DNA from 2 places in the Streptomyces sp. NPDC037389 genome. Region 1 is predicted to be linked to the other one. Evidence: riboswitches for the same ligand, from Rfam matches in the RefSeq annotation. Region 1 holds a riboswitch; the other holds the start of a gene.
What was found. A riboswitch is a leader RNA that binds a small molecule or an ion and turns the genes downstream of it on or off. The one in region 1 is predicted to bind thiamine pyrophosphate.

Region 1 (4,416 bases):
AGACGAGCTCGTCGGCGGCCGCGTGGTGCCCCGCGTACTGCACGAACCGGCCGAACTGCTCGGACCAGAAGTACGGCACCGGGTCGTAGACCGAGCTCTCCTCAGGGCCGTGGACGACGTTCTCGGCGACGGTCCGGGGGCCCTGGAGGGCGTTGTCCCAGTGGTGGACCAGCAGCCGCTCGCCGTAGCGGGCCGAGGGGAAGGAGGCGCAGTCGCCGACGGCGTAGACGTCCGGCAGCGAGGTGCGCAGGCGGTCGTCGGTGACGACGGAGCGGTCCGCCGCCAGCTCGATGCCCGAGCCCGCGAGCCAGCCCGTGGCCGGGCGAGCGCCGATGCCGACGACGACCGCGTCGGCGGGCAGCCGGGTGCCGTCGTCGAGGACGACCGCGCCGGGCTCGACGGCCGTGACCCGGGCGCCGGTCAGCAGCCGGGCGCCGCTGTGGGCGTACCAGTCGACCATGTGGGCGGCGACCTCGGCGGGCATGGCGCCCGCGAGCGGCCGGTCGGCGGCCTCGACGACCGTCACCCGGCAGCCCGCCTCCCGGGCGGCGGTGGCGAACTCGGCGCCGATCCAGCCCGCTCCGACGGCCACGATGTCCTGCTGCCGGGCGAGGACCGGGCGCAGCCGCTCGGCGTCGTCGACGGTGCGCAGGACGTGGACGCCGGGCAGGTCCGCGGCGCCGGGCAGGCCGATGGGCTCGGCGCCGGTGGCGACGACCAGGACGTCGTAGCCGAGGGGCCCCTCGGCGGTGTCCAGGACGTGCTCGGCGGCGCGCAGGCCGGTGGCCGCGAGGCCGAGCCGCAGGTCGATGCCGAGCGAGTCGAAGTCCACGGCGAAGGCGGAGCCCTCGGCCTTGCCGAGCAGCACGGACTTGGACAGGGGCGGCCGGTCGTAGGGCTGGTGCGGCTCGTCGCCCAGGAGGGTGATCGCGGCTGTCCAGCCCTGCTCGCGCAGGGCGATGGCGGTCTGCACCCCGGCCATGCCCGCGCCGACGATCACGACGCGCCGGTCACTGCTGGTGTTCGTCTCCTCGCTCACACGATCAACTGTAGGCCCGACGCCCCGGTACGCCGGAGCGCCGCGTGAGGAGACCTCTGACACAACGTCACGCCGCGGCGGCGTCGTACGGGCCGCCGACCGTGCCCGGCCGCCCTTCCGGGCGGTCCTCGGGCCGTACTAGGGTGGCAAGCTGCAAGCACTCGCGGGAGCCCGGGCGGACCGGGCTGAGAGGGAGGCTGGACGGCCTCCGACCGTACGAACCTGATCCGGGTCATGCCGGCGAAGGGAGGGGCTGGACGCCCATGCACGCGCATCGAACCCCTGGGGATCGAACACCGGCACATCGAACCAGGGCGCGCCCCGCGCGCCCGTACCGTCTCGGTCACGCCCCCTGGACACCTGACGTCCTGGTGATCGGCGGCGGTCTGATCGGCCTGGTCACGGCCTGGCGCGCGGCCCAGCGCGGACTGCGCGTGGCCGTGGCCGACCCCGCGCCCGGCGGGGGCGCGGCCCGGGTGGCCGCCGGGATGCTGGCCGCCGTCACCGAGCTCCACTACGGCGAGGAGACCCTGCTCGCCCTCAACCTGGCCTCGGCCCGGCGCTATCCGGCCTTCACGGCCGAGCTGGAGGAGGCCGCCGGCCTGGAGACCGGCTACCGCGCCTGCGGGACGCTCGCGGTCGCCCTGGACTCCGACGACCGGGCCCATCTGCGGGAGCTCCACGCCCTCCAGCTGCGCTGCGGCCTTACGTCGCAGTGGCTGACCGGGCGCGAGTGCCGCCGGCTGGAGCCGATGCTCGCGCCGGGCGTGCGCGGCGGCCTCCACGCCCTCGGCGACCACCAGACCGACCCCCGGCGGCTCGCCCGGGCGCTGCTGGCGGCCTGCGAGCGCGAGGGCGTGGCCTTCCACCGCTCGGAGGCGGTGCGGCTGCTGCTGACCGGGGACCGGGCCACGGGGGCGCAGCTCGCCGACGGCACCCGGATCGCCGCCGACCGGACCGTCCTGGCCGCCGGGAGCCTCAGCGGCCGGCTGGCGGGCCTGCCCGAGGACGTCGTACCGCCGGTCCGCCCGGTCAAGGGCCAGGTCCTGCGGCTGCGCGTGCCGGAGGCGTACACGGCCGCGGGCGGGCCGTTCCTCTCCCGGACGGTGCGGGCCGTGGTGCGCGGCGGGCACGTCTACCTCGTGCCGCGTGAGAACGGCGAGCTGGTGGTCGGGGCGACGACCGAGGAGCTGGGCTGGGACACGACCGTGACGGCCGGCGGCGTCTACGAGCTGCTGCGCGACGCCCACGAGCTGGTGCCCGGCATCACCGAGCTGCCGCTCGTGGAGACCCTCGCCGGGCTGCGCCCCGGCTCGCCCGACAACGCCCCGCTGCTGGGCCCCACCGCCCTGCCGGGCCTCTTCGCGGCCACCGGCCACCACCGCAACGGCGTGCTGCTCACCCCCGTCACCGGGGACGTGATGGCCGAGGCGCTGACCACCGGCCGGCTGCCCGAGGAGGCCCGCCCGTTCTCCCCCCTACGCTTCACCCCCGCACTTCAGGAGCAGCCCGCATGACCGGCAGCGACATGACCACGCACATCATCAGCGTCAACGGCGAGCCGACGACCGTCCCGGCGGGGACGACGCTCGACGGGCTCGTGGCGACGCTCACCACCGAGCGCGGCGGGGTCGCCGCCGCCGTCAACGAGGCCGTGGTCCCCCGGGGCCAGTGGCCGGCGACCGCCCTCGACGAGGGCGACCGGGTCGAGGTGCTCACCGCGGTACAGGGAGGCTGATCAGCACAGATGGCGGACGATCTGCTCACCATCGCGGACACCCCGTTCACCTCCCGGCTGATCATGGGCACGGGTGGTGCCCCCAGCCTGGACGTCCTGGAGCGCGCCCTGCTGGCCTCCGGCACGGAGCTGACCACGGTCGCGATGCGCCGGCTGGACGCGACGGTACGGGGCTCCGTGCTGTCCGTCCTGGAGAAGCACGGCATCCGGGTGCTGCCGAACACGGCGGGCTGCTTCACGGCGGGCGAGGCGGTCCTCACCGCCCGGCTGGCCCGGGAGGCGCTCGGCACGGACTGGGTCAAGCTGGAGGTGATCGCCGACGAGCGCACCCTGCTGCCCGACCCGATCGAGCTGCTGGACGCCGCGGAGATCCTCGTCGACGACGGCTTCACCGTGTTGCCGTACACCAACGACGACCCGGTCCTGGCCCGCAAGCTGGAGGATGTCGGCTGCGCGGCGATCATGCCGCTGGGCGCGCCCATCGGCTCGGGCCTGGGCATCCGCAACCCCCACAACTTCCAGCTGATCACCGAGCGGGCGGCCGTCCCGGTGATCCTGGACGCGGGCGCGGGCACCGCGTCGGACGCGGCGCTGGCCATGGAGCTGGGGTGCGCGGCGGTGATGCTGGCGTCGGCGGTGACGCGGGCGCAGGAGCCGGTGCTGATGGCGGAGGCGATGCGGCACGCGGTCGAGGCGGGCCGCCTCGCGCACCGCGCGGGGCGGATCCCGCGCCGCCACTTCGCGGAGGCGTCGTCTCCTACGGAGGGTCTCGCGGCTCTGGACCCGGAGAGACCCGCGTTCGCGTGACCGGGGGGGCGCCCCGGCGCGGCTTGCGCCTGCGGCGGGCCGGCCCTGTCCCGGCCCTTTCGCCGTTTCCCAGGGGCGCAGCCCCCTGGGACCCCCGCTACCGGCGCCTGCCGGTTTGTGCCCACCGGGCAGCAACCGCCCCCGGCATCCGGAGCTCGGCCGCAGGCGTCCTGTTACCGTTCGGCTGCAGATCAGACGAGCGAGCCGCTCGCCATGCGGGGCCCCCGTCAGGGACTCGTAGACTCGTGTGCCGTGGATACGACCCTGCCCGACCCCCTTGTCGACCAGCTGCTCGACGGCCGCTACCGCGTCGAGGCGCGAGTCGCCGTGGGCGGCATGGCCACCGTCTACCGCGCGCTGGACACCCGGCTCGACCGGGTGCTCGCCCTGAAGGTGATGCACCCCTCGCTCGCCGCGGACGGCGTCTTCGTGGAACGTTTCATCCGCGAGGCGAAGTCCGTGGCCCGCCTGGACCACCCCAATGTGGTGAGCGTCTTCGACCAGGGCACCGACGGCGCGTACGTCTATCTGGCGATGGAGTACGTGGCCGGCTGCACCCTCCGCGACATCCTGCGCGAGCGCGGCGCCCTGGGGCCGCGCGCCGCGCTCGACATCGCCGAGCCCGTGCTGGCCGCCCTGGGCGCCGCCCATCTGGCGGGGCTGGTGCACCGGGACATGAAGCCGGAGAACGTGCTCATCGGGGACGACGGCCGCGTCAAGGTCGCCGACTTCGGGCTCGTCCGGGCGGTGGACAACAACACCACGAGCAGCACCGGTGCCGTCCTGGGCACGGTGTCGTACCTCGCGCCCGAGCAGATCGAGCACGGCACGG
Region 2 (4,416 bases), on a different contig from region 1:
GCCCACCAACGGCAGGTCCACCTCCCGCCAGGCCCGCAGCGGGGACGCGCCGAGCACCGCCGCCGCCTCGCGCAGCCGGGTGTCCACCGCGCGCAGCACGGGCAGCACGGTGCGGACGACGAAGGGCACGCCCACCAGCGCCTGGGCCAGCGGCACCAGGATCCAGGAGGTGCGCAGGTCCAGCGGCGGCTCGTCCAAGGCGATCAGGAAGCCGAAACCGACGGTCACGGCGGAGGTGCCCAGCGGCAGCATCAGCAGCGCGTCGAAGCCACGAACCAGCCTGCCTTCGCGCCGGGTGAGGGCCGCGGCCGCGAGGCCGCCGACGACGACCGCGATGGCGGTGGCGGCGAGCGCGTACGTGAGCGAGTTGCCGATGGTGTCGAGCGCGGCGACGGTGAACGTGCCGCCGCCCGCGCCCGCCGAGGCGAGGGCGCGGTAGGAGGCGAGGCCGTAGCCGTCGGGGCCTTCGAAGGAGCGCAGGACGAGCACGGCGAGCGGCAGGATCACCAGCAGCGCGATGCCGGCGAGGACGGACGCCAGCAGCGCCCACTGGCCGGCGCCGCGCGGGCGGCGGGCGGTGCGGGAGGCGTCCACCAGCCGCAGCGTCGCCTCGCGGCGCCGTACGGTCCGGGCGTGCACGGCGAGCAGCGCGGCCACGACCACGAACTGGAGCAGGGTCAGGACGGCGGCCGTGGGCAGGTCGAGGAGCTGCGCGGTCTGCTGGTAGATCTCCACCTCCAGCGTGGCGTAGCGGGGTCCGCCGAGGATCTGGACGACGCCGAAGGAGGTGAAGGTGAAGAGGAAGACCATGAGGGCGGCGGCGGCCACGGCGGGGCCGAGCGCGGGCAGGGTCACCCGGCGCCAGGCGGCGAACCGTCCCGCGCCGAGGACGCGCGCCGCCTCCTCCTGGCGGGGGTCGAGCTGGGCCCACAGCCCGCCGACGGTCCGGACGACCACGGCGTAGTTGAAGAAGACGTGGGCGAGGAGGATCGCCCAGACCGTGGTGTCCAGGCGGACGCCCCACAGCTCGTCCAGCAGCCCGCCCCGGCCCACGAGCGCCAGGAACGCCGAGCCGGCGACGACGGTCGGCAGCACGAACGGGACCGTGACGACGGCTCTGAGCAGCCGTTTGCCGGGGAAGTCCAGGCGCGCGAAGACGTAGGCGCCGGGCAGGGCCAGCAGGAGGGTGAGGGCGGTGGAGGCAGCCGCCTGCCAGAGCGTGAACCACAGGACGTCGCGGATGCCCGGGTCGGTGAGCACCTCGCCCACGCGGGCGAACTGCCACCGGCCGCCGTCCGTGAGGCCGCGGGTGACGATCGAGGCGACGGGGTAGGCGAAGAAGACGCCGAAGAAGGCGAGCGGCACGGCCATCAGGCCGAGCCGCGTCGCCGTCCGGCGGGCGCCCGCCCCCTTGGGAGCGGCGGGCGGTCCGGCGGGCGCGCAGGTCGCTTCGGGACGTGCCACTTCGGAAGGCGTCACTTCGGGAGGCGTCACTTCAGGGCGTGTCACTTCAGGACGAGCGAGGACCATTCCTTGACCCAGTGGTCGCGGTTCTTGGCGATCTTCTCCGGGGCGAGGGTCTGCGGGTCGGGGACCTGCGCACCGTACCGGGTGAAGATCTCGGGCAGCTTGGCGTCCCGGACGACCGGCTTGACGTACATCTGGAGGGGCATGTCCTCCTGGAACGTCCTGCTCAGCATGAAGTCGATCAGGGCCTTGCCGCCCTCGGTGTTCTTCGCGCCCTTGAGGAGGCCGGTGAACTCGGTCTGCCGGAAGCAGGTGCCGGTCGCGACGCCGGTCGGGCCCTCCTTGGGCAGCGGGTTCGCGCCCGCGACCTCGGCGGGCGGGCTGGAGGCGTAGGAGACGGCGAGGGGCTTGTCGCCCTTGGCCTTCCTGCCGCCGGCGGAGCCGGAGAAGCGCTCGTTGTAGGCCTGCTCCCAGCCGTCGACGACCTCGACGCCATTGGCCTTCAGCTTGGTCCAGTAGTCCTTCCAGCCGTTGTCGCCGTACTTGGCGACGGTCGCGAGCTGGAAGGCCAGGCCGGGCGAGGAGGTGGCGGCGTTCTCGGTGACCAGGAGGTTCTTGTACTCCGGCTTGATCAGGTCGTCGAACGTCTTCGGCGGGTCCAGTTTGTGGTCGGCGAAGTACGCGCGGTCGTAGTTGACGCAGATCTCGCCGGTGTCGACGGGCGTGACGCGGTGCTCGGCGGCGTCGGCCTGGAACTCCTTGGGCACCCCGGCCAGGCCCTTGGCCTCGTAGGGGGTGAAGAGGCCGTTGTCGAGGGCCCGGGAGAGCAGGGTGTTGTCGACGCCGAAGAAGACGTCGCCCTGCGGGTGGCTCTTGGAGAGGATCGCCTGGTTGACGGCCTGGCCGGCGTCGCCGCCCTTGACGACCTTGACCTTGTAGCCGGTCTGCTTGGTGAATTCCTGGAGCACGGAGTCCGAGGCGACGAACGAGTCGTGCGAGACGAGGGTGACGGTCTTGCCGCCCGACGCCTCACCGCTCTTGTCGCCGGAGCCGCCACAGGCGGCGAGCGCGGGAAGGCCGAGGGTGGCGACGGCCGTCGCCACGACGGCACGCCGAAGACTGGTGTTCATGGTGGTGCTGACTCCCTACGCCGGTACTAACCGGATCAGGTCCGAGGGTCTGCGGGCCGTGCCGCACTCTCAGCGCCCTGGGCGCTCCCCTGTCGGATTGTTCATTTGTGCGAAAGGCACCGTATCAGTGCCGTGTCAGAGACGTGCGGCGACGCCCGGGGGCGCCGCCCCACCGCCGCTCAGCGCTCGGTGGCGGCCAGCTGGCCGCAGGCGCCGTCGATCTCCTGGCCGCGGGTGTCCCGTACGGTCACGGGCACACCGTGCGCGGCGATGGCCTCGACGAAGGCCCGCTCGTCCTCCGGGCGGGACGCCGTCCACTTGGACCCGGGGGTGGGATTGAGCGGGATCAGGTTGACGTGCACCCGCTTGCCCTTGAGGAGCCGGCCGAGCAGGTCGCCCCGCCAGGCCTGGTCGTTGATGTCGCGGATCAGGGCGTACTCGATGGAGATCCGGCGGCCGGACTTCTCCGCGTACTCCCAGGCGGCGTCCAGGACCTCGCGGACCTTCCAGCGGGTGTTGACCGGCACCAGGGTGTCGCGCAGCTCGTCGTCGGGCGCGTGCAGCGAGACCGCGAGACGGCACTTGAAGCCCTCGTCGGCGAACCGGTGCATGGCCGGGACCAGGCCGACCGTGGAGACGGTGATCCCGCGCTGGGACAGGCCCAGGCCGTCCGGCTCCGGGTCGGTCAGCCGGCGGATGGCGCCGACGACGCGCTTGTAGTTGGCCAGCGGCTCGCCCATGCCCATGAAGACGATGTTGGACAGCCGCGCCGGGCCGCCGGGCACCTCGCCGTCGCGCAGGGCGCGCATGCCGTCGACGATCTGGTGGACGATCTCGGCGGTGGACAGATTGCGGTCCAGCCCGGCCTGGCCGGTGGCGCAGAACGGGCAGTTCATGCCGCAGCCCGCCTGGGAGCTGATGCACATGGTGACCCGGTCCGGGTAGCGCATCAGGACGGACTCGACGAGCTTGCCGTCGTGCAGCCGCCAGAGGGTCTTGCGGGTGGTGTCGTCGTCGCACGAGATGTGCCGCACCACGCTCATCAGGTCCGGCAGCAGCTCACCGGCGAGCTTCTCGCGGGCCGCCGCCGGGATGTCCGTCCACTGCGCCGGGTCGTGGGCGTAGCGGGCGAAGTAGTGCTGGGACAGCTGCTTGGCGCGGAACGGCTTCTCGCCGATCGCGGCGACGGCCTCGCGGCGCTCGGCGGGGCTGAGGTCGGCGAGGTGCCGCGGGGGCAGCTTGGCTCCGCGGGGGGCGACGAAAGTGAGTTCTCCAGGTGCAGGCATGGTCCCACCAGTGTCGCAGACATACGGAGGGGGCCCGCCGTCCTGTGGACGACGGACCCCTCACGTATCGAACACCTACCGAAAACCCCAGGTCAGGAGCGGTCGGGTACTAGGAGCCGACAAAGGCCACCATCAGCAGCCACACCACCGGCGCGGTCGGCAGCAGCGAGTCCAGCCGGTCCATGATCCCGCCGTGGCCGGGGAGCAGGGCACCCATGTCCTTGATCCCCAGATCCCGCTTGATCATGGATTCGCCGAGGTCGCCGAGCGTGGCGCTGACCGCCACGGCGAGGCCCAGCAGCAGGCCCTGCCACCACACGCCGTCGACGATCAGCAGCTGCATGCACAGCGCGCCCGCCACCATCGCGAACAGCACCGCGCCGAGCAGGCCCTCACGGGTCTTGCCGGGGCTGATGCGCGGCGCGAGCTTGTGCCTGCCGAACCGCCAGCCCACCGCGTACGCCCCGGTGTCGCTGACGACCGTCAGGATCAGGAACGTCAGCACCCGCCAGGCGCCGTCCTCCGCGGCCAGC

Region 2: it holds a riboswitch for thiamine pyrophosphate, as region 1 does, so the genes downstream of both, AB0E98_RS07200 (thiamine ABC transporter substrate-binding protein) here and thiO (glycine oxidase ThiO) in region 1, are expected to answer to the same signal.

Annotation. Positions count from the first base shown of each region.
Region 1 is NZ_JBEZUS010000001.1:465,007-469,422, reverse strand. It holds gene AB0E98_RS02260 (FAD-dependent oxidoreductase) at 1-1,039, opposite strand, end outside; TPP riboswitch at 1,193-1,305, shown strand; gene thiO (glycine oxidase ThiO) at 1,408-2,556, shown strand; gene thiS (sulfur carrier protein ThiS) at 2,553-2,777, shown strand; gene AB0E98_RS02245 (thiazole synthase) at 2,787-3,584, shown strand; partial or broken gene AB0E98_RS02240 (protein kinase) at 3,837-4,416, shown strand, end outside.
Region 2 is NZ_JBEZUS010000003.1:91,469-95,884, forward strand. It holds gene AB0E98_RS07195 (iron ABC transporter permease) at 1-1,371, opposite strand, end outside; gene AB0E98_RS07200 (thiamine ABC transporter substrate-binding protein) at 1,506-2,597, opposite strand; TPP riboswitch at 2,593-2,698, opposite strand; gene rlmN (23S rRNA (adenine(2503)-C(2))-methyltransferase RlmN) at 2,777-3,883, opposite strand; gene AB0E98_RS07210 (phosphatidate cytidylyltransferase) at 3,993-4,416, opposite strand, start outside.